DNA from 4 places in the Hydrogenophaga defluvii genome. Region 3 is predicted to be linked to each of the others. Evidence: predicted binding sites of a transcription regulator. Region 3 holds the regulator's gene; each other region holds the start of a gene.
What was found. Region 3 encodes sigma-54, which starts transcription at its own class of promoters, with help from an activator protein. Its sites were predicted from a motif close to TGGCANGNAANCTGCTTT; they were not measured.

Region 1: a site for sigma-54 is predicted at 1,607-1,624, ahead of ACFQU0_RS21475 (CmpA/NrtA family ABC transporter substrate-binding protein). Genes of this name have one in related genera too.
Region 2: a site for sigma-54 is predicted at 3,529-3,546, ahead of hydA (dihydropyrimidinase). Genes of this name have one in related genera too.
Region 4: a site for sigma-54 is predicted at 1,843-1,860, ahead of ACFQU0_RS13415 (pilin). Genes of this name have one in related genera too.

What each region holds. Positions count from the first base shown of each region.
Region 1 is NZ_JBHTBZ010000089.1:101,453-106,530, reverse strand. It holds gene tsaD (tRNA (adenosine(37)-N6)-threonylcarbamoyltransferase complex transferase subunit TsaD) at 1-210, opposite strand, end outside; gene ACFQU0_RS21480 (nitrate- and nitrite sensing domain-containing protein) at 263-1,540, shown strand; gene ACFQU0_RS21475 (CmpA/NrtA family ABC transporter substrate-binding protein) at 1,778-3,040, shown strand; gene ntrB (nitrate ABC transporter permease) at 3,051-3,971, shown strand; gene ACFQU0_RS21465 (ABC transporter ATP-binding protein) at 3,968-4,768, shown strand; gene ACFQU0_RS21460 (ATP-binding protein) at 4,942-5,078, shown strand, end outside.
Region 2 is NZ_JBHTBZ010000024.1:68,077-73,154, reverse strand. It holds gene ACFQU0_RS10845 (TRAP transporter substrate-binding protein) at 1-195, opposite strand, end outside; gene ACFQU0_RS10840 (Bug family tripartite tricarboxylate transporter substrate binding protein) at 239-1,219, opposite strand; gene ACFQU0_RS10835 (aspartate/glutamate racemase family protein) at 1,257-2,003, opposite strand; gene hydA (dihydropyrimidinase) at 2,000-3,427, opposite strand; gene ACFQU0_RS10825 (maleate cis-trans isomerase family protein) at 3,732-4,457, shown strand; gene ACFQU0_RS10820 (GntR family transcriptional regulator) at 4,567-5,078, shown strand, end outside.
Region 3 is NZ_JBHTBZ010000003.1:79,222-84,299, reverse strand. It holds gene ACFQU0_RS00465 (SPOR domain-containing protein) at 1-24, shown strand, start outside; gene ACFQU0_RS00460 (thiol:disulfide interchange protein DsbA/DsbL) at 262-912, shown strand; gene lptA (lipopolysaccharide transport periplasmic protein LptA) at 1,030-1,671, shown strand; gene lptB (LPS export ABC transporter ATP-binding protein) at 1,668-2,444, shown strand; gene ACFQU0_RS00445 (RNA polymerase factor sigma-54) at 2,536-4,065, shown strand; gene ACFQU0_RS00440 (THUMP domain-containing class I SAM-dependent RNA methyltransferase) at 4,154-5,078, shown strand, end outside.
Region 4 is NZ_JBHTBZ010000039.1:7,135-12,212, reverse strand. It holds gene ACFQU0_RS13425 (tetratricopeptide repeat protein) at 1-814, shown strand, start outside; gene ACFQU0_RS13420 (hypothetical protein) at 1,002-1,343, opposite strand; gene ACFQU0_RS13415 (pilin) at 1,399-1,800, opposite strand; gene ACFQU0_RS13410 (tetratricopeptide repeat protein) at 1,935-4,205, opposite strand; gene ACFQU0_RS13405 (tetratricopeptide repeat protein) at 4,202-5,078, opposite strand, start outside.

The sequences.
Region 1 (5,078 bases), on a different contig from region 3:
CACCTCGGTGCTCAACGGCAGCACACGGCGGATGTGGTCGCGGCTGGCCAGCTCGGGCACCACGCCACCATAGGCCTGGTGCATGGCGATCTGGCTGTGCAAGGCGTGCGCCAGCAGGCGCGGCACACCGGCCTGCGTGGCGGCGGCAGACGCGTCCACCAGCGCCACGCCGGTTTCATCACAAGAGGATTCGATTCCGAGGATCAACATGGTCCCAGTGTAAAAGCCCCGAGGGCACGGATATTGCTGCCGCCACGGGGACATGAAATCCGGACTCCATTTCCTGCTCGCCGCCAAATGCTGCGAAATCGCCGAGTTGCAGCAACTCACGCTCACCGCCGAATTGGTGGATGCGAGCGCACGTCTGGTGCACGAGCTGCAGCGCGAGCGTGGCATGAGCAACCTGTACCTGGGTTCAGCCGGGCAGCGTTTTGGTGCCGAGCGTTTGGCGCAGGTGGCGCAGACGGCACACGCCGAACAAGCGTTGCGCCAGCACTTCGACCAGCTGGACACCCAGGCCACGCAGTTGCGCCAGGGCGCGCGGCTGTTTGCGCGCATCGCCTATGTGCTGCACGGGCTGGCTGCGCTGCCGGCCCTGCGCCAGCAGGTGGGGCGCGGTGCGTGGCTGCCCGCGCAGGCCACCGCCGCCTACACGCGGCTCATCGCTGGCCTGCTGGCGGTGATCTTCGAAGCGGCCGACACCGCCAGCGACCCGGCCATTTCGCGTCTGCTGGTGGGGTTTTTCAACTTCATGCAAAGCAAGGAACTGGCCGGCCAGGAACGCGCCACCGGCAGCGCCCTGTTTGCCAGCGGCCAGGCCGACGACGCCGGGCAGCAGCGGCTGACCTATCTGATCGAGTCGCAAGAACGTGCGCTGGAGGTGTTTGCGCAGTTCGCACCGGGCGAGGCCGTTGCGCTGTGGCAGCGCAGCGACGATCCCAACACCCGAGCCGCGCTGGAACGCATGCGCCGCATGCTGGGCGCCACGGTCGCGGGCGGCGCACTCAACCCGGAGCTGAGCCAACGCTGGTTCGACACCTGCACCGAACGCATGGAGGCCATGAAAGCGGTGGAAGACCACCTCAGCAAAGACCTGCGCGCCTTGTGCCACCAGCGCCGCGAACACCTGGGGCAGGAGCTGCAGGCGCTTGATCAGGTACCCACCAGCGTGCTCCCTGTCGGCTTGGACTTTTTTGATGCCACACCAGACGGCTCGCCGTCGCCGGGCTTGCCCCTGGGGACGCAGCTGCAGCACTCGGTGCTGGAGCTGGTGCAAGCCCAGGCTCAAAGGCTGCAAGCCATGTCGGCCGAGCTGGACACCACCCGCGCCAGCCTGAACGAACGCAAGCTGGTGGAACGCGCCAAGGGCCTGCTGATGGCACAGCGCCAGTTGAGCGAGGCCCAGGCCCACAAGACGCTGCGCCAGCTTGCAATGAACCAGAACCGCCGCCTGGTGGACGTGGCCGAAGCTGTGCTCGCACTGGCCGATCTGACCACGGGCACCGTGCACCCGCACACGGATGCTGCAACGCACAAATAACGTGCTTGTGCCCCGTGCCGGTGCACAAACGGCCGCATCCCGTCCAGCGTAAGGGGCAAAACCAGCTGGCACACAAACTGCTTAACAGTTGACGAGGCACCCACCAAGGGCGGTGGGTACCAACCGTCAGCCAGACACAGGACAACGGCGTCCGTATTCGCAGCGCAACCCGCGCTCCGAGACGGACGCCGTTGTGCTTTCTGGAACCGCATTTTTGTTGGCCTACAGGAGTTGAACATGGACACACCCGTCACACCCGCTGTCGCACACACCGACACAGCCTCCCGCCGCGACTTCCTCAAGACCGCCGCCGCCGGCACCGCCTGGTTCAGCACGCTGGGCCACCACGGCGCGTGGGCCGCCGGGTCGGATGCACCCGAAAAGAAAGAGGTCAAGATCGGCTTCATCCCGCTGACCGACTGCGCCAGCGTGGTCATGGCCTCGGTGCTGGGCATCGACCAGAAGTACGGCGTCAAGATCATCCCCACCAAAGAGGCGAGCTGGCCCGGCGTGCGCGACAAGCTGGTCAACGGCGAGCTGGACCTGGCCCACGTGTTGTACGGCCTGGTGTACGGCGTGCACCTGGGCACGGCCGGCCCCAAGAAGGACATGGCTGTGCTGATGAACCTGAACCAGAACGGCCAGGCCATCACCCTGAGCAAGAAGCTGGCGGACAAAGGCGCCGTGGACGGTGCCAGCCTGGCCAAACTGATGGCCACCGACAAACGCGAATACACCTTCGCCCAGACCTTCCCCACCGGCACCCATGCCATGTGGCTGTACTACTGGTTGGCGGCGCACGGCATCAACCCCATGAAGGACGCCAAAGTCATCACCGTGCCGCCACCGCAGATGGTGGCCAACATGCGCGTGGGCAACATGGACGGCTTCTGCGTGGGCGAGCCCTGGAACCACCGCGCCATCATGGACGGCATCGGCATCACGGGCACCACCACGCAGGACATCTGGCCCGAGCACCCGGAAAAGGTGCTGGGCACCACCTCGGAATGGGTGCAGAAATACCCCAACACCGCACGCGCTGTGACGGCCGCCATTCTGGAGGCCGGCAAGTGGATCGATGCCGGTCTGCAGAACAAGCTCAAGATGGCCGAGACCATCGCCGACCGAGCCTACGTGAACACCAGCGTGGACGCCATCAACCAGCGCATCCTGGGCCGCTACCAGAACGGCCTGGGCAAGACCTGGGACGACCCCAACCACATGAAGTTTTTCAACGACGGCGCGGCCAACTTCCCCTACCTGAGCGACGGCATGTGGTTCCTCACCCAGCACAAGCGCTGGGGCCTGATGAAGGACCACCCCGACTACCTGGGCGTGGCCAAGTCCATCAACCGCATCGACATCTACAAACAGGCCGCCAGCGCCGCCAAGGTCAGCCTGCCCAAGAGCGAGATGCGCAGCCACAAGTTCATCGACGGCGTGAGCTGGGACGGGAAAGACCCGGCCAAGTACGCCGACAGCTTCAAAGTCAAAGTCTGAGGAGCACGCCATGGTCAGCGCTGTATTTCACTCACCCCTGGATGCGAGTTCCATGAACCCCAGCAACGCCCCATCTGCCCCCGAGCGGCCCGCCGCCAAGGTGGCCCCCTCGGTGGCTACGGTGGCCGCCCCCAGCCGACCACCCTTCGACTGGCGCGGCCTGTGGCTGCGCGTGTTGCCGCCGATCTTTGGTTTGGGCCTGCTGGTCGGCATCTGGGCCCTGGTGTCGGTGTCCACCGGCAGCAGCATACCCTCGCCCGCCGCCACCTGGGAGGCCGCCGTCAAGCTGTTCAGCGACCCCTTCTACCGCAACGGCCCCAACGACCAGGGGATAGGCTGGAACGTGCTCTCGTCGCTGCAGCGCGTGGCCGTGGGCTTCGGCCTGGCCGCACTGGTGGGCATCCCCGTGGGTTTCATGATCGGGCGCTTCACCTTCCTCTCGCGCATGTTCAACCCACTGATCAGCCTGCTGCGCCCGGTGTCGCCACTGGCCTGGCTGCCCATCGGTCTGCTGGTGTTCAAGGGCGCCAATCCGGCCGCCATTTGGACCATTTTCATCTGCTCCATCTGGCCCATGGTCATCAACACCGCCGTGGGCGTGCAGCGCGTGCCACAGGACTACATGAACGTGGCCCGCGTGCTCAACCTCAGCGAATGGAAGATCCTGACCAAGATCCTCTTTCCCGCCGTGTTGCCCTACATGCTGACCGGGGTGCGCCTGGCCGTGGGCACGGCGTGGCTGGTGATCGTCGCCGCCGAGATGCTGACCGGCGGCGTGGGCATCGGCTTCTGGGTCTGGGACGAGTGGAACAACCTCAACGTCCAGCACATCATCGTCGCCATCTTCGTCATCGGCGCCGTCGGCCTGGTGCTGGAGTTCGCGCTCATCAAACTCGCGTCCCTGTTTACCTTTGAAGAGGTGAAGGCATGACCACCAAATACATCGAAATCCAGAACGTCGAGCAGACCTTCAAGACCAAGAAGGGCCTGTTCCCCGCGCTGCGCGACATCCACCTCACCGTGGCCAAGGGCGAGTTCGTGGCCCTCATCGGCCACTCGGGCTGTGGCAAGTCCACCCTGCTCAACCTGCTGGCCGGGCTGACCGAACCCACACAAGGCGTGCTGCTGTGTGCCAACAAGGAAATAGCCGGCCCTGGCCCCGAGCGCGCGGTGGTGTTCCAGAACCACTCGCTGCTGCCCTGGCTGACCTGCTTCGAGAACATCCACCTGGCGGTGGAGCGCGTGTTTGGCGCTACCGAGAACCGCGCACAGCTCAAGGCCCGCACCGATGCGGCGCTGGCCCTGGTCGGCCTGACGGCGGCGGCGCAGAAACGCCCCGGCGAAATCAGCGGCGGCATGAAGCAGCGCGTGGGCATTGCGCGGGCGCTGTCGATGGAGCCCAAGGTGCTGCTGATGGACGAGCCCTTTGGCGCACTCGATGCGCTGACCCGCGCCAAGCTGCAGGACGAGCTGCTCGACATCGTGGCCAAGACGCAGGCCACCGTGATGATGGTGACCCACGACGTGGATGAAGCCGTGCTGTTGAGCGACAAGATCGTGATGATGACCAACGGCCCGGCCGCCACCATCGGCGAGGTGCTCAGCGTGGACCTGCCCCGCCCGCGCAACCGCGTGGCATTGGCGGACGATGCGCGTTACCAGCACTGCCGCAAGGCGGTGATCGATTTCCTCTACACCCGCCAGGGGCACGTGGAGAAGGTGGCCTGAACGCTCGGCACAAGCTGATTTTGTGCTCGCGGCCGCACTGTGCCTGCAGCCGTCTGCGCAGCGGTTGAGGTGGTGTTCGAGGCACGTTAATCCCGATTGGACGGATCAATAATCCAATTTGGACGCTGTTTCAATTCATAATGGACGACATCGAAATCCGCCCTGGACGGCCCATGTCGCACCCACCCGAAGCGCCTTCAGCGTCTGCACCCGGCCTGATTGCCCGCCACTTGGCGCCGGTGTTGAACGAAGCCTTGCAAGACACCCCGGCCGTGCTGATCAACGGCCCGCGCCAGTGTGGGAAGACCAC
Region 2 (5,078 bases), on a different contig from region 3:
GTAGTCGACGTCGATGGGCAGGCCGGTCTTGGCAGCGAACTGCTCGAAGAAGGGCTGCTCCTTGTTCTTCTGGATCAGGCCGGTGGCCAGCGGTTGGCCAATGGCCTTGAAGCTCAGGCGGTCCTGGGCCTGGGCGCCGGAGGCCAGGCCAACGGCAAGGGCCATCGCGGCCAGGGTGCGGGTGAAGGGTTTCATGGGGGCTTTCCTTGGGGGGGTGGATGGGAAGGCGGGAGGGAAATCAGCTGTCGATGGTGACTTTGGCGTCGCGGGCCACGCGGGCCCACTTGGCGAGTTCGGTGCGCACGAAGTCGCCGTAGCGCTCGACCGAGCCGCCACCGTCTTCGACGCCAAAACCCTGGAATTTTTCCTGCACGTCGGCCATGGCGAGCACGGTGTTGACGTCCTGGTTGATGCGGCGCGCCAGCGCGGGCGGCAGCTTGGCCGGCCCGGAGATGCCGTACCAGTTCATGGTCTCGAACTCGGGGAAACCTTGCTCCTGCATGGTGGGCACGTTGGGGTAGGCGGGCGAGCGTTTGGCGCGCGATTGCGCCAGCGCAACCACCCGCCCGTTTTTGAGGTGGGGCGTGGCCGCCGTCATGGTCTCGAAGGTGAACTGGATCTGGCCGCCGATGAGGTCGGTCAACAGCGGGCCGCTGCCTTTGTAGGGCACGTGCAGCGCATCCACCCCGGCCAGCAGCTTGAACTTCTCGATCGCGAAGTGCTGGATGGTGCCCGGACCGGCCGAGCCAAAGCTCACTTTGCCAGGTTGCGCCTTGCACAACGCAACCACCTCCTTCACGCTTTTCACGGGGCTGCTGGCGCTGGTGATCAACAGGTTGGGCGTGAGGCCCAGCAAGGCCACGGGCGCAAAATCGCGCTCGGCGTGGTAGCGCAGTTTGGGCATCACGGCGGGTGCCAGCGCGTGGCTGTTGATGGTGCTCAAAAACAGCACCGTGCCGTCGCCCGGCTGTTGGGCCACAAAATCGGCGGCCAGCGTGCTTGACGCGCCCGGCCGGTTGTCCACGATGACCTGCTGGCCCCACAGTGTGCCCAGCTTTTGGGCCACCACCCGCGCCAGCGCGTCGGCCCCACCTCCGGGCGGGAAGCCGACCACCAGTTTGATGGGGCCACTGGGCAGGGCCTGTGCCATGACGTGGGGCAGACCCAAGCCAGCCAGGCTGGCGGCGCCCGCGTTCATGAGGAAATGACGGCGTTGCATGAGGAGGTTCTCCGTTCGGGTGGTGCGGGGATGGGGATCAGCGCGCCTGCCGCAGCAGCGCCTGCACGGCGGGGCTCAGGCCCGCGTTGGGTTTCTGGGGAGGTGGGGCAAAACTGCCGCGTTGGGCGCGGCCCGGCTGCAGGGCCACCAGCGTTTCGGCGTGGCGCACGGCGCTGGAAACACCGTCCACCGCCGGCACCGGCAGGCGCCCACGCAGCGAACGCGCCAGCCCGGCCAGCGGTGCCCCGGCCAGCACGATGACGTCGGCACCGTCTTCGTCCACGCAACGTTCGGCCAGCGCCACCAAGCGTTCGCCCTGGTTGCCTTGCACGTTTCCGATGTCGGCCAGCGGTTCGTCCAGGCCGCGGATGCTGGCCAGGCGGCTGTCCAGCCCGTAGGCGCTGACCGTCTCGCGGTACCAGGCGCGGATGCGCTGCGAGATGGCGACGATGGAAAACCGCTGGCCCAGCAGACAGGCACTGGCCAGGGCAGCTTCGGTCAGGCCGGTCACGGGGCAGGGCAGCACCTCGCGCAGGGCGTTCAGGCCTGGGTCGCCGAAGGCGGCCACCACCACGGCGTCATGGGCCGCGTGGTGTTCGGCGGCCAGCTGGGCGGTGGCGTAGGCACCGATCATGGCCTCGAAGCGGGTCTCGATGTAGGCGACGCCCAAGGGGGCGGTCAGCACCTCGATCTCGGTGCCGGGCGAGGCGCTGCGCACCGCTTCGGCACGGATTAGCTCGGACACGCTGTCGGAGATGTTGGGGTTGATGAGCAGCAGCTTCATGATGGGTTTCCTCGGCGTTGGGGCACCAGCGATGGTGCGCCACAGGTGAGGAAACGGCCACGCCCGGGGCGCGCGTGGAAGGCGCCGTCCCACACCACTTCGCCGCCAATCAGGGTGACGGCGGGCCAGGCACGCAGCGTCTGGCCGGCGTAGGGCGTGTGGTCCACGGCGTGGTGCAGGTGGCTGTTGTTGAGCACAAACTCGCGCTCGTCCCAGATCACCAGGTCGGCGTCGCTGCCGATGGCGATCGTGCCCTTGCGCGGGTGCAGGCCGTAGGCCTTGGCCGGGTTGGTGGCGGTCAGCTCCACAAAACGCTCCAGCGTCAGCCGGCCGCCCAGCACGCCGGCGCTGTAGAGCAGGGGCAGGCGGGTTTCGATGCCGGGGATGCCGTTGGGAATGTGGCGAAAGGTGACTTCTTCACCGCCCGGCTTCTTGCCTGCATCGCCTTCGTAGTTGAAGGGCGCATGGTCGGAGCTGAACACCGTGAACAGGCCGTCGTTCAGGCCGTCCCAGATCACGCGCTGGTTGGAGGCGTCGCGTGGCGGCGGGCTGCAAACGCAACGCGCACCCTGGTAACTGTCGTCGATGCCGAGATCGGCGGCGGTCAGGAACAGGTACTGCGGGCAGGTTTCGGCGAACACCTTGAGGCCGTGCGCGCGCGCCCAGCGAATCTGCTCCACCGCCTCGCGGCCCGATACATGCACGATGAGGATGGGCACGTCCACCAACTCCGCCAGCGAAATGGCGCGGTGGGTGGCCTCGCGCTCCACCAGCATGGGCCGGGCGTGGGCGTGGAAACGCGGTGCGGTGCGGCCGGCGGCTTCCAGGCGTTTGCTCAGCCACTCGATCGCATCGGCGTTTTCGGCGTGGATCATGGCCATGGCGCCGTGCTGGCGCGCCACCGCCAGCACGTCCAAGATCTGGCCGTCGTCCAGCTTCAGGTCGTCGTAGGTCATGTAGACCTTGAACGAGGTGTAGCCCTCGGCGATCAGGGCCGGCAGCTCTTCGTTCAGCACCTGGGGTGTGGGGTCGCTCACGATCAGGTGGAAGGCGTAGTCCACGTGGGCCTTGCCTTCGGCGCGGCGGTGGTAGTCGTCCACGGCGGCGCGCAGCGACTGGCCTTTTTCCTGCGCGGCAAAGGGAATCACCGTGGTGGTGCCCCCGCAGGCCGCGCTGCGGGTGCCGGTGTCGAAATCGTCGGCCATGCGCACCGGCGGGGCCATGGGTTGGTCGAGGTGGCAGTGGGCGTCCACACCGCCTGGGGTGACCACCCGGCCGGCGGCGTCGATCTCGCGCCGGCCGGCCGGCAGGCCCCGGCCCAGGCTCACGATGCGACCGCCCTGGATGCCGATGTCGGCGTCGAACACGTCGCTCGCCGTGGCCACGCGGGCGTTGCGCACCACCAGATCCAGCGGCTCAGACATGGGGCACTCCCGCACCAGTTGGCGTCATTTGCACCAAACAAGTGCTGACATTGTTGTTGACAAGATGTTCGACGATCATTTTCAAGTTTCCTGCGGAGGGTGGTGCAACTTGTGTGCCAAGTCGGACGGTGTGACCGGGCTGATGTGGCATGGTGCGTATGGTCTGCGCTTTTTGTTATGTTGGCACTAGTGTTTACACTTATGTCGACAATATGTGCTTCGGGCATCATCCAATCCATTGGCACGGTCGGTGCTGTGTGTGGTGCCGGGTCGTCACGGCCGTGCTTTTTTTTCAGGAGAACCCATGTCCCTCTCTCTGCGTCTCGGGGTGCTCACCCCTTCGTCCAACACCGCGCTGGAGCCGCTGACCTCGGCCATCGTGGCGGGTCTGCCCGGCTGCAGTGCTCACTTTTCACGCTTTCGTGTGACCGAGATTTCCCTGCAGCCTCAGGCGCTGGGGCAGTTTGATGACAGCAAAATCCTGGCGGCCGCCGAGCTGCTGGCCGATGCGAAGGTGGACGTCATCGGCTGGAGCGGCACCGCCGCCGGCTGGCTGGGTTTTGACGCCGACCTGCGGCTGTGCGAACGCATCGAGGAGCGCACCGGCATCCGCGCAACCACGGCGGTGCTGGCCTTGAACGAGTTGCTGGCCCTGCGCAACATCCGGCAGCTCGCGCTGGTGACGCCTTACACCGGCGATGTGCAGCAGAAAATTGTCGACAACTACCGCAACATCGGCGTCGAGGTGGTGGCAGAGCGCCACCTGGGCATCTGCGTCAACCACGACTTCGCCCTGGTGCCGCCCGACACCTTGCATGGCCTGATGCGCGAGGTGGCCCAGGCCCGGCCGCAGGCCATTGCCACCTACTGCACCAATCTGCACGCGGCCCAGCTGGCGCCGGCGGTGGAGGCCGAGCTGGGCCTGACGCTGCTGGACACGGTCAGCACCACGGTCTGGGGCATGTTGCGTGCGGCCGGCGCATCGCCCGCCGCCGTGCAGGGTTGGGGGAGCCTGTATGCCTGGCAGTGAACACGCCGACGCCTGCTGCGGCGCCGACGCCCACGAACCCGTCGATAGAATGAAACGGCTGGCCGGCCTGTTGCTGCCAGCGTCCCCCACGCTTCGCCCCAAGGTCCAGATGCCCCGCACCGTCCCACCCGAATCCGCCGAACGCCTGGCGCGCGAAAACGCCAACGACGAGATTTACGAGCGCATCTACATCGCCATCCTGGAACACCGCCTGCACCCCGGCACCAAGCTGGGCGAGGACCGGCTGGCGAAGATTTTTGACGTCAGCCGGGCGCGCGTCCGCGAGGTGCTCAGCCGCCTGGCGCACGAGCAGATCGTGGAGCTGTACCCGCAGCGCGGCGCCTTTGTGGCCAAGCCCACGCCGCAGCAGGCCATGGACGTGTTCGAGGCGCGGCGCCTCATCGAGCCGGCCATTCTCAAGCGCCTGGTTACCCACCTCACACCCGACAAGGTGGCTCGGCTGCGCCAGCATCAGGAGCTGGAGCTGGATGCGCGCCGGCGCGATGATCGCCGTGCGGTCGTGCGGCTCTCGGGCGAGTTCCACGTGTTGCTGGCCGAGCTGGCGGGCAACAGCGCGCTCTCGCGCAGCCTGCGCGAACTGGCGTCGCTCACGTGTTTGAT
Region 3 (5,078 bases):
GCGCTGGTGCGCGTGCAACGCTGAAGTGTTGTTGACCACCCCGTCGCTTGCCCACTGCGTGTGGCCGCATCCCCCTCAAGGGGCGACACCAGCCGTCCGGCAGAGCCGGCCCGGCGGTGTCTCCCGGTTCGGCCGCTTCATGCGCCACGGGTACGGCGCACATGCAATGGATCAGCGACACGCAGCCACGTTTTTGAACTTTTGCCGCCGTGACGCGCTCCACTCGGAGCAACCGCCGTTTTGGCAAGGAGATTGTTGAACATGCAACGCCGCGAATTCACCCAGGCCGTGCTGATGGCCGGCACCGCCTCCACGGGCCTGTTGGGCGCCAGCCACGCGCAGGCCCAGGCCACCTTCAAGGAGGGCAGTGACTACCTCAAGCTGAGCCGCCCGGCCCCCGTCGATGCGCCGGCCGACAAGGTCGAAGTGATCGAGTTCTTCTGGTACAGCTGCCCCCATTGCAACGCCTTCGAACCCGCGTTCGACGCCTGGGCGAAGCGGCAACCGGCCCACGTGGTGGTCAAACGCGCACCGGTGGCCTTTCAGGACAGTTTTGTGCCCCAGCAGCGCCTGTATTACGCGCTGGAGGCCCTGGGCAAGGTCGAGGAGATGCACCGCAAGGTCTTCCACGCCATCCACACCGAACGCCAGCGCCTGGCCACCCAGGACCAGATCGCCGATTGGGTCGCCAAACAGGGTGTGGACCGCGCCAAGTTCCTGGAGGCTTACAACGCCTTCGGCGTGGCCGGCAAAGCCCGCCGTGCCACCCAGTTGCAAGACGCCTACCAGGTGGACGGTGTGCCGTCTTTGGGCATCGCCGGCAAATACTTCACCTCAGGTTCGTTGGCGCAGACGCTGCCGCGCTCGCTGCTGGTGGCCGACCACCTGATCGCACAGTCGCGCAAGGGCTGAGCCACAGGCCCTGGTCCAGGCCCGCCCTCTTCCGGCGGGCTTTTTTGTGCCCGCGCCACGGCTGAGGCCGGAAAGCACCGGCTTACAATGCCATGCAATTTCCATGCCCTACCCAACATGCCGTTCCCGACCCTGACCCACCTCTGCCAGGCCATGCTGCTGACCTTGGCCGCGTGCGCCGGTGTGGCAGCCTGGGCCGAGAAGGCCGACCGCGACAAGCCCATGAACGTGGAGGCCGACGCCTTGCGCCACGAGGACGGCCGCCAAACCAGCGTGTTCACCGGCAACGTGGTGGTGACCAAAGGCAGCATCCTCATCCGGGGCCAACAAATCGAGGTGCGCCAAGGCGCTCAGGGCCAGCAGTTCGGCATCGTGCTGGGCAACGCGCAGCAACAGGCCTTCTTCCGCCAGAAGCGCGATGTGGTCGATGAACACATCGAGGGCGTGGCCGACCGCATCGAATACAACAGCCAGGCCGACACGGTGAAATTCATCGGCCGCGCCGTGCTGCGCCGCTACCGGGGCAGCAACCTGAACGACGAAACGGCTGGCAACACCATCGTCTACGACAACGGGGCCGACGTGTTCACGGTGGACGGTGGCACAGCCACCACGGCCGCCACCCCCAACAACCCCGGCGGGCGCGTTCGCGCCATGCTGACCCCGGTGCCCAAGGCCGACGCCAGCGCCACCGCCCCGGCAAACAGCCCCGCTCCCGTGCTCAAACCCAGCCCCAGCATGGGGCCAGGCAAGCAGTGAGCGCGCACACATCTGCACCGCTGGCGCCCAAACGCCGGCTGGAAGCCAGTGGCCTGCAAAAGGCCTATGGCAGCCGCAAGGTGGTCAAGGACGTGTCGCTGGCGGTGGAAGAAGGCGAAGTGGTGGGCCTGCTGGGCCCCAACGGTGCCGGCAAAACCACCTCGTTCTACATGATCGTGGGCCTGGTGCGGGCCGATGCGGGGCAGATCACGCTCGACGGCCAGGCCGTCGAACGCCTGCCCATCCACCGCCGGGCACGCCTGGGCCTGGGCTACCTGCCGCAGGAAGCCTCGATTTTTCGCAAGCTCAGCGTGGAAGACAACGTGCGTGCCGTGCTGGAGCTGCAGGACGACCCCGCCACCGGCAAGCCCTACACCGCCCAAGCCCTGGACGAACGCCTGACGCAACTGCTGGAAGACCTGCACGTGTCGCACCTGCGCTCGTCGCCGGCTCCCGCCTTGTCGGGCGGCGAACGGCGCCGGGTCGAAATCGCCCGCGCGCTGGCGAGCAACCCGCGCTTCATCCTGCTCGACGAGCCCTTTGCCGGCATCGACCCGATTGCCGTCATCGAGATCCAGCGCATCATCGGTTTTCTCAAGTCGCGTGGCATCGGCGTGCTCATCACCGACCACAACGTGCGCGAAACGCTGGGCATCTGCGACCACGCCTACATCATCAACGAGGGCCGCGTGCTGGCCCGGGGCACGCCTTCGGAGATCGTCGAAAACGCGGATGTGCGAAGGGTGTACCTCGGCGAACACTTCCGCATGTGATGCCCATGAAACCCCCACGCTCCACCGCTTCGCGGGTCGCTGCCCCCCCAGGGGGCTGGCCTGGCTTGGGGCGGCCCTGCGCTGCGGCCGTATGAAGCAAAGCCTTTCGCTTCGTGTTTCCCAGCATCTGTCGCTGACCCCACAACTGCAGCAGTCCATCCGGCTGCTGCAGCTCTCCACGCTGGAGATGGCGCAGGAGGTCGAGCAGATGCTCGACGAGAACCCCTTCCTGGAGCGCAGCGAGGAGGTGGCCGAGCGCGAGGCGTTTGGCGTGGACGCCGAAAACGCACCGGTCAGCACCGGCGATCAGGTGAGCGAATGGAGCGCGGACAGCGGCCCGGCGACCACCAGCAGCGAAAGCGACGACTTCAGCGAAGAGGTGGGCAGCAGCGAGCCCGACTGGGACGGTGATGGCACCGTGTCCTTCACGCCCGACGACGGCGAATGGGGCGGCGAGGCCGCGCCGCGCAACCGCAACAACGCCGACGATGAAACCGCCAGCGCCGCCGAGCTGGCCAGCGAACACATCAGCCTGCAGGCCCACCTGCACCAGCAGGCCCTGGGCCTGCGGCTCAATGAAGAGGAGCGCGCAGCGCTGTACTTCCTGATCGAATCGCTCAACGACGACGGCTACCTGGACGAGCCCATCACCGACCTCGCCGCCGCGCTGGCTGGCGACGACTGGGAGGCCCGTGAAGCCACCGAACAGGTCCTGAACCTGGCGCTGCACTGGCTGCAGAACATGGACCCGGCTGGTGTGGGTGCGCGCGATCTGGCCGAATGCCTGCGGCTGCAAATCGAAGAGCTGCGCAACAGCCCCGCTGCCCAGGCCGCGCTGGCCATGTGCGCGCAGCCGCTGGACCTGCTGGCGCGGCGCGACGCCAAACGCCTGGCCGCCGCCTGCCACCTGGACGAGGCCGTGGTGCGCGAGGGCCTGGCGCTGATCAGCCGGTTGGAGCCCAAGCCGGGCCGGCGCTTCGCCAACGTGGAACGCAACACCGTGGTGCCCGACGTCATCGTCACCAAGGCGGGGCGCGGCTTCAAGGTGCAGCTCAACCCCGACGTGATGCCACGCCTGCGGGTGCACGACATCTACGCCAACGCGCTGCGACAAGGGCGCGGCGACAAGGGCGAAGGCGCGGCCAGCATGCAGCAGCGGCTGCAGGAGGCGCGCTGGTTCATCAAGAACATCCAGCAGCGCTTCGACACCATCCTGCGGGTCTCCAGCGCCATCGTCGAGCGCCAGCGCAACTTCTTCATGCACGGCGAGCTGGCCATGCGACCGTTGGTGCTGCGCGAGATCGCCGATGAGCTGGGCCTGCACGAATCCACCATCAGCCGCGTGACGACCGCCAAGTACATGGCCACCCCTTTTGGCACCTACGAGCTCAAGTACTTCTTCGGCTCCAGCCTGGGGACGGAGACCGGCGGCAACGCGTCGAGCACCGCCGTGCGCGCGCTGATCAAACAGTTTGTGGCGTCTGAAGATGTAGCCAAGCCGCTGTCGGACAACCAGCTGTCGGAAATGCTCAAGGAACAAGGCATTGAGTGCGCACGCCGCACGGTGGCCAAGTACCGCGAGGCCCTTCGCATCGCACCCGCCAATTTGAGAAAACGATGACCCCCACGCTCCACCGCTGCGCGGGTCGCCGCCCCCCGAGGGGGCTGTTCCGCCTTGGGGCGGCCCGGCGGCGGATCGAAAAGCCCACATGAACCAACTCACCCTTTTCCTGCCCTGCGCCGCTGGCGTGGAAGACTTTCTGGCCGCTGAGGTCAAGCGCATCGTGGGCGTGGCCGATGGCGACATGTCACGCTCGCGCGGCGGTGTGTTGCTCAAGGCCAGCTGGCGCGACGCCATGCTGCTCAACCTGCACAGCCGCCTGGCGCAGCGCGTGCTGGTGGAGCTGGCCTACGAGCCCTACCGCAGCGAAGACGACATCTACGAGATCGCCTGCGGTGTGGCCTGGGAAATCTGGATGACGCCCCGGCACACGCTCAAAGTGGAGATCACCGCGCAGCACAGCCCGCTCAAGAGCCTGAACTTTGCCGCCCTGCGGGTGAAGGACGCGGTCTGCGACCGCCTGCGCCACAAGACCGGCGAGCGCCCCAGCATCGACACCACCTGGCCCGACGTGCGGGTGTTTGCCCACCTGACCGAAGGCCAGTGCTCCGTCTACATCGACACCTCGGGCGAGCCGCTGTTCAAACGCGGCTGGCGCGAAGACAAAGGCGACGCGCCGCTGAAAGAAACCCTGGCCGCCGCCATGATCGCGGCGACCGGCTGGGACGGCAGCCAGGGCGCCGCCCTGCCCCTGTACGACCCCTGCTGCGGCAGCGGCACCGTGCTCATCGAGGCCGCGCAGATGGCGCTCAACATCGCGCCTGGTAGCACACGCCGCTTTGCCTTCGAAAAACTGCTGCCCTTCCAGTCCCATGTGTGGCAGGGCATCAAGGCCCAGGCACAGGCGGCACAAAAGCCCTGGCCCGAAGGGCAAAAGCCCTTCATCTTTGGCAGCGACGTGGCCTTCCGCATGGTGGACTTCGCGCAGCGCAACGCGCAGCGCGCCGGCGTGGCTCACGCCATCGAACTGCGCGGTGGCGACGCGCTGCAACGCATGCCACCCAGCGAGCAAC
Region 4 (5,078 bases), on a different contig from region 3:
TGGACAAGTGCCCTCCCAACGACTTGGGTGGCTGTCAATGAAATTTGAAGTTGATGCATTCCCGTCTGATTTCCCTTGCTACGCTTTCACGAGCAGCCGCCGATCATGTCACTATAGAGGGAAAGTATTGTGGCGAACTGCGCCGCCACTGATGGTGGGGACGGATTTGCAGCTTACATCTGACAAGCTTTCTCTTTCGATGCTTGAAAGTCTGGATGGCTTTGAGGTGGTGCTGTTTACGATCAATCGGGAAGAAAAAATCCGAAACCCACAATTTTTAGATGCCGTTTCGTCCATTTTGAATGCAAATCGGGAGGCTTGCTTTGTCTGGACTGGCCGTGCTAGAGTGCCCGAGATAGACAATTACTTTCGTGCCAGGGGGGTGCTGGAGCGTACTTTTTTTGCGGGCTGGGTGGTTCCAGATGCTTTGCTGCGGCGAGGCGATATTTTTCTTGATACGCCACGCTTGTCGGGAATGACAGCCGCAAAAGGGGTGGCTAACGGTATCCCTGTTTTGACCTTTACAGGTGCGCATTCGTGGGTTAATTTTTTCGCCGAAGAATTAAATTGCCCTGATGTGCTGAAAAGAAATCCTTTGCTTGCCCAAGCGTGGATGGCTATGCGAGACAATGGTCTGAAGCTGGAGTGCGAAAGCGTTGAAGTATATGTGGCGCAAGCCCTCCGTTTGATTGCCGATCATTCAGTTCGATCAGTGTACAGTGATTTTTTGAAAAAATTCGCCAGCTGTTTTTTCAATGGGGATTTTGACTATGCCAACATGCATATGAATAATTTCATGGACTCGATAGATTGAATTCCCTGAGTTTTCGGGGTGTTCGGAACTGCTTGGATGGTTGTTTGTTGTGCTGCGAATATCCCATTGAAATCAATTTTTTCAATGGCTTCGGTTTTTCTATGGTGTGCGTGGTTGCGCGAAATTGAAATTGCTGGCGATGGCATTTGTCTCAAAATGCGTCTTCCTGTAATCTTTGTATTTTGAGTCAAACTTTATTGCGTTTTGTTTCTCGAGATAAATATACCAATAAGGCTTCTGTTGCGAAATCGACAAATTCCTTTTTATATCCACGCTCTACAAGTTCCCAGCGAAAAGTGTTGCAGAGTTTAGATTTTCTAAACCAGCCCATCTTGTGATTATTTTTGAATTCGACTGCTTGCTCGCATACGTCTTCGATGATTCGTGATAGTCTGGATGCAGATTGATGTGCGCCGGGCTTGCTTGCCAGTTCTGGTGGAAATCTTTTGGCAATGTCCGCAGCCGCAGATTTGGCAAAACCGGTTTCTTTTGCGTAGTTAAAGATTTTGAGCATTTTGGGTGCAATCAATAACAAAGGGCTTCAATAGAAGCCCTTTGTTGATTGTGAGTTATGAAGTTTTCAATTAACCACGGCACGAAGAGGGAGCGTACTTTGGAATCGACGCGTTGCAAGTCCAGTTGACGGTTTGACCGTTCCAAGATGGGGTAAGTGTAACGATAAACGCATTGGTGCCAAGAGCTGCTGTTGCAGAAACGGCAATCGTTCCACCCGCTCCAACTGTGCCGTCTGCGACGTATTGCGACGAGGAGATTGAAATGCCAGTGATACTGGTGCAGCCGTTTCTAAGTTGGCAAGATTCGGTGACGGCTGTGCGAGCTGACGATGCACCCAGCAGAACTTCCGAGGTCCGGGCACGAATCGTGTAATCTTGGTATGCGGGAAGTGCAACTGCTGCCAAGATACCAATGATCGCAACGACGATCATGAGTTCGATGAGGGTAAAACCTTGCTGTATCTGTTTCATGGATGAATCTCCTAGTGCGCACGACGGTGTGCGTCCCGTGACCAAGCAATATTGATGCCGACTGCAAGCGGGTGGTTTAACGCGTCTTCTCAGAAGAGATGGATGTACGTGTGGTTGTGGATTGACAATTTTTGTCATTTGATGCTCTGTACTCCCGTACGATCGTGCAGAGGTGCCAATTTTTGCGCAAGTCTATGTACGGCTTCATGTACTACGTCATCCCAACGGCCGGCACGGCGTTGCCTTATCACTTCAACGTCGGCGTACCAAGGCATGTGGGTTTCATTTAGTCCATAACGCCACTCCGGAACTTGCGGTGCCAGCACTAGGGTCGCTTTGCCTATGCTTCCTGCGTAGTGAACCGTCGTGTTGCAGACTGTCACCACTGCGTCTAGCGCGGCCACCAGTGCTGCAAATTCGTCGAGGTCCGAAATTGCTTCTGCCCAGTGATGCGGTGTGAAACCAATTGCCTTTGCGTCCTTAAGTGCTTGCTCGACAGGGCCATACTGGAGGCTGACCCAAGTGCCTTGCATTGATCGGGATATGTGTGCAAAGTCTTGAATCTGCATGGTACGCAGGCCCGTTCTGGTTAGTTCAGTTCCGCCTTTCCAGGAAAATCCTATCCATGGACCTTGCCCTGCTTCGGCCAAGCGTTTTCGCCAATGATTGACCCGTGCGGGATCAGCCTTTAAGTAGGGTTGTTTTGGAAAAGCTGTATTGTTGAGTCTGAAATGACTGGGTAAGTCGCCAAGCGCGGCAAAGTAGTCCATAGTGCCCAAATCGTTGACCCAGGCAAGGTCCTTTTTTTGTCTAGAGGGAATGACTGGGATATCGGGAAAGGAGCGCGCCAGTGTCTTTGCCACGCGCTCATGTGCTTCGAGTACAAGCTTTGCAGGCTGCAGTGCCAATAGGTCTGGTAGGCAAGACGCGAACATTACCTGGTCACCCAAGCCTTGCTCTGCAAGCACAACAATTTTCTTTCCTTTGAGGGGTTCTCCGTTCCAGCGCGGAAAGGGGAGCATGCGAAAACTATGTGTTTGACTGAAGCCTCGCCACGCATAGTCAACCCACCCGCGTCGCCAATCGTGCTGCTGAAGCAACAATTGGCCGCGCATCAGGCGCACCGCTGGATTGTGAGGTGTTGTTTCGATCAGCTTGTCCAGTATGGCAAGCGCTTCGTCGATCCGACCGAGATATCCCAAGGACAGCGCATGATTTGCCCCTACCTTGACCATGCCGTCTTGTCCCAACCGTTCGTAAATCTGCACTGCTTCCTCGTACCGACAGCACATCAACAAAACTGAAGCAAGGGGACTTAGATACTTTGACGTACCATCCAACTCGTGAGCACGTTGTATAGCGGTTAACGCCTCTTGATAGCGCTCGAGGGCATGTAGTGAAGCGCCTAGCTCGGCCAATAGGTTCGCATTGTCACCACCGCAGCCTAGTGCGTTCCGAAATGCACTAATTGCATCTGCATGTTGTTCTCGGCGTGCATGAACTTTGCCGAGCCTGTGCCACGCGTGTGCATGCTGCGGGTTCTGGGACAGGTGTGTTTGAAGTTGTGTTGTGGCGGATTGCCAATCCCCAGCCTTGCTGTACAACTCATTGAGGGCCAGCGTTTCCGCCTCGCTGGCTTTTGATGGTATTTCGCGTTCCGCTAAGTTGATGGCAGCATTAACTTGTCCCGCGCGAACAAGGGCATCGATGGTCGCCCAAGGCATTTGACTCTCGGGCGCTTGCAGACTGAGTTCCGGTAGTGCATCGCTATTCCGCTTAACATTGACTTCGATGTCGGCCTCTGACATCTCGGCGTCAAAAAGTGCTGCATTTCCCCGTGCCGCCGCGTATTCGGGGTCGATATCAAGAGCTTGTAGCCAACAGGCCTTGGCCTCGGCTATTTCACCCTTTGCGCGTAGGGTGATTGCAAGATTATTCCAGCTTCTTTTATCAGATGGGGCGTGACTCAAAGCCAGTCTAAGAACACTTTCGGCCGCTGGATAGGCTTCAAGTAGCATGTAGCAATAGCCGAGTTGGGCGAGCATCCGAGGTTCTTCGGGCCTAAGATTTTTGGCGAACAACGCATGCTCCAGAGCGGCATTGAATGACTGTTGTTCTGAGAGCACCATTGATAAACCCAGGTGCGCATCCGCGTGGCTGGCTTGTAATGCTAGTGCCTGACGAAAATAGCTCTCGGCCAATTGATCGTTATGGCGTAGGTATTGAATTTCGCCTAGAAGGCAAAAAGAGGTGGCCTGCTTATCTGGCGTCTGAGGGTTTAGGTTTTGCGCAGCGTCCAAGGCTTGCTCAAATTGACGCTCCCGCATAAGGTCGCGAACGGCAGCCTCTGTCCAACCGTTGGTGCGGCGTCGTGTGAGGTGGTCAATGAGTCGGCGCAGCATCATGGGTGACCGCCGGGTTGAAACAATGTGGCCAAGGCAGAGGAAACCGTGTCTAGCACTGGCCCCCATTCATGCAATGTTTTTTGGCGAAGCACACTCAGTGATGGATGCCACACAGTTGTCTGGTCATGAAAGCCGTATGGCCAAGCTGGGGCGGCCGGCGCAAGGACTAAAGCAGGGATTCCAAGTGCACCACAGAGATGCGCTTGGGTCCCGCAGACTGCGACAACATAGTCTAGGGCGCAGGTCAATGCGGCAAGTTCGTCAAAACTTTCGAGTGCTTGAGGCCAGGCCTGGGGTCGCCAGCTGCTCGCCAGAGGAGCTGCCCCTTGATCAGAAGCGGCTTGACCATGCTGGAGGCTGACCCACTGGATAGGCAGGTGTTGCAAATGTTGAGCAAGCAGCGACTGCGCGATACTGCAGTAGTGCTTGCCCGTTTGCGGCATTCCGCCCATCCAAGCAATACCGACACTAGGGTGCTTGTTGTTCGAAAGACGCCCCCTCCAAAAATCGACACGCGATGGGTCAGCCTTGAGATAGGCCGGTGGTTTGCTGACAAAGTCCTCGGGGCAAACGCGAAAAAAACGCGGCAAACTGCCAATGGGTATCTGCCTGGTTATGCGCGGGCGGAAGTCGTCCATCCAGGTGGTTGAGGTGTCCCACCGCGGATGACGTCCCACCACCGTTGAGGTGGGGAAGGAGCGCTGCATGAGTTCCGCCAACTCTGTGGGTACTTCTAGCACCACGTGTCTTGCGATCTGAATCAACTCTGGTAAACACTGTGCAAACAACATTGTGTTGCTTAAACCTTGCTCAGCATGCACCAGCACTGTGTGACTGGATGGATCGCCGCCATCCCATTCTGGAAAGGGAAAC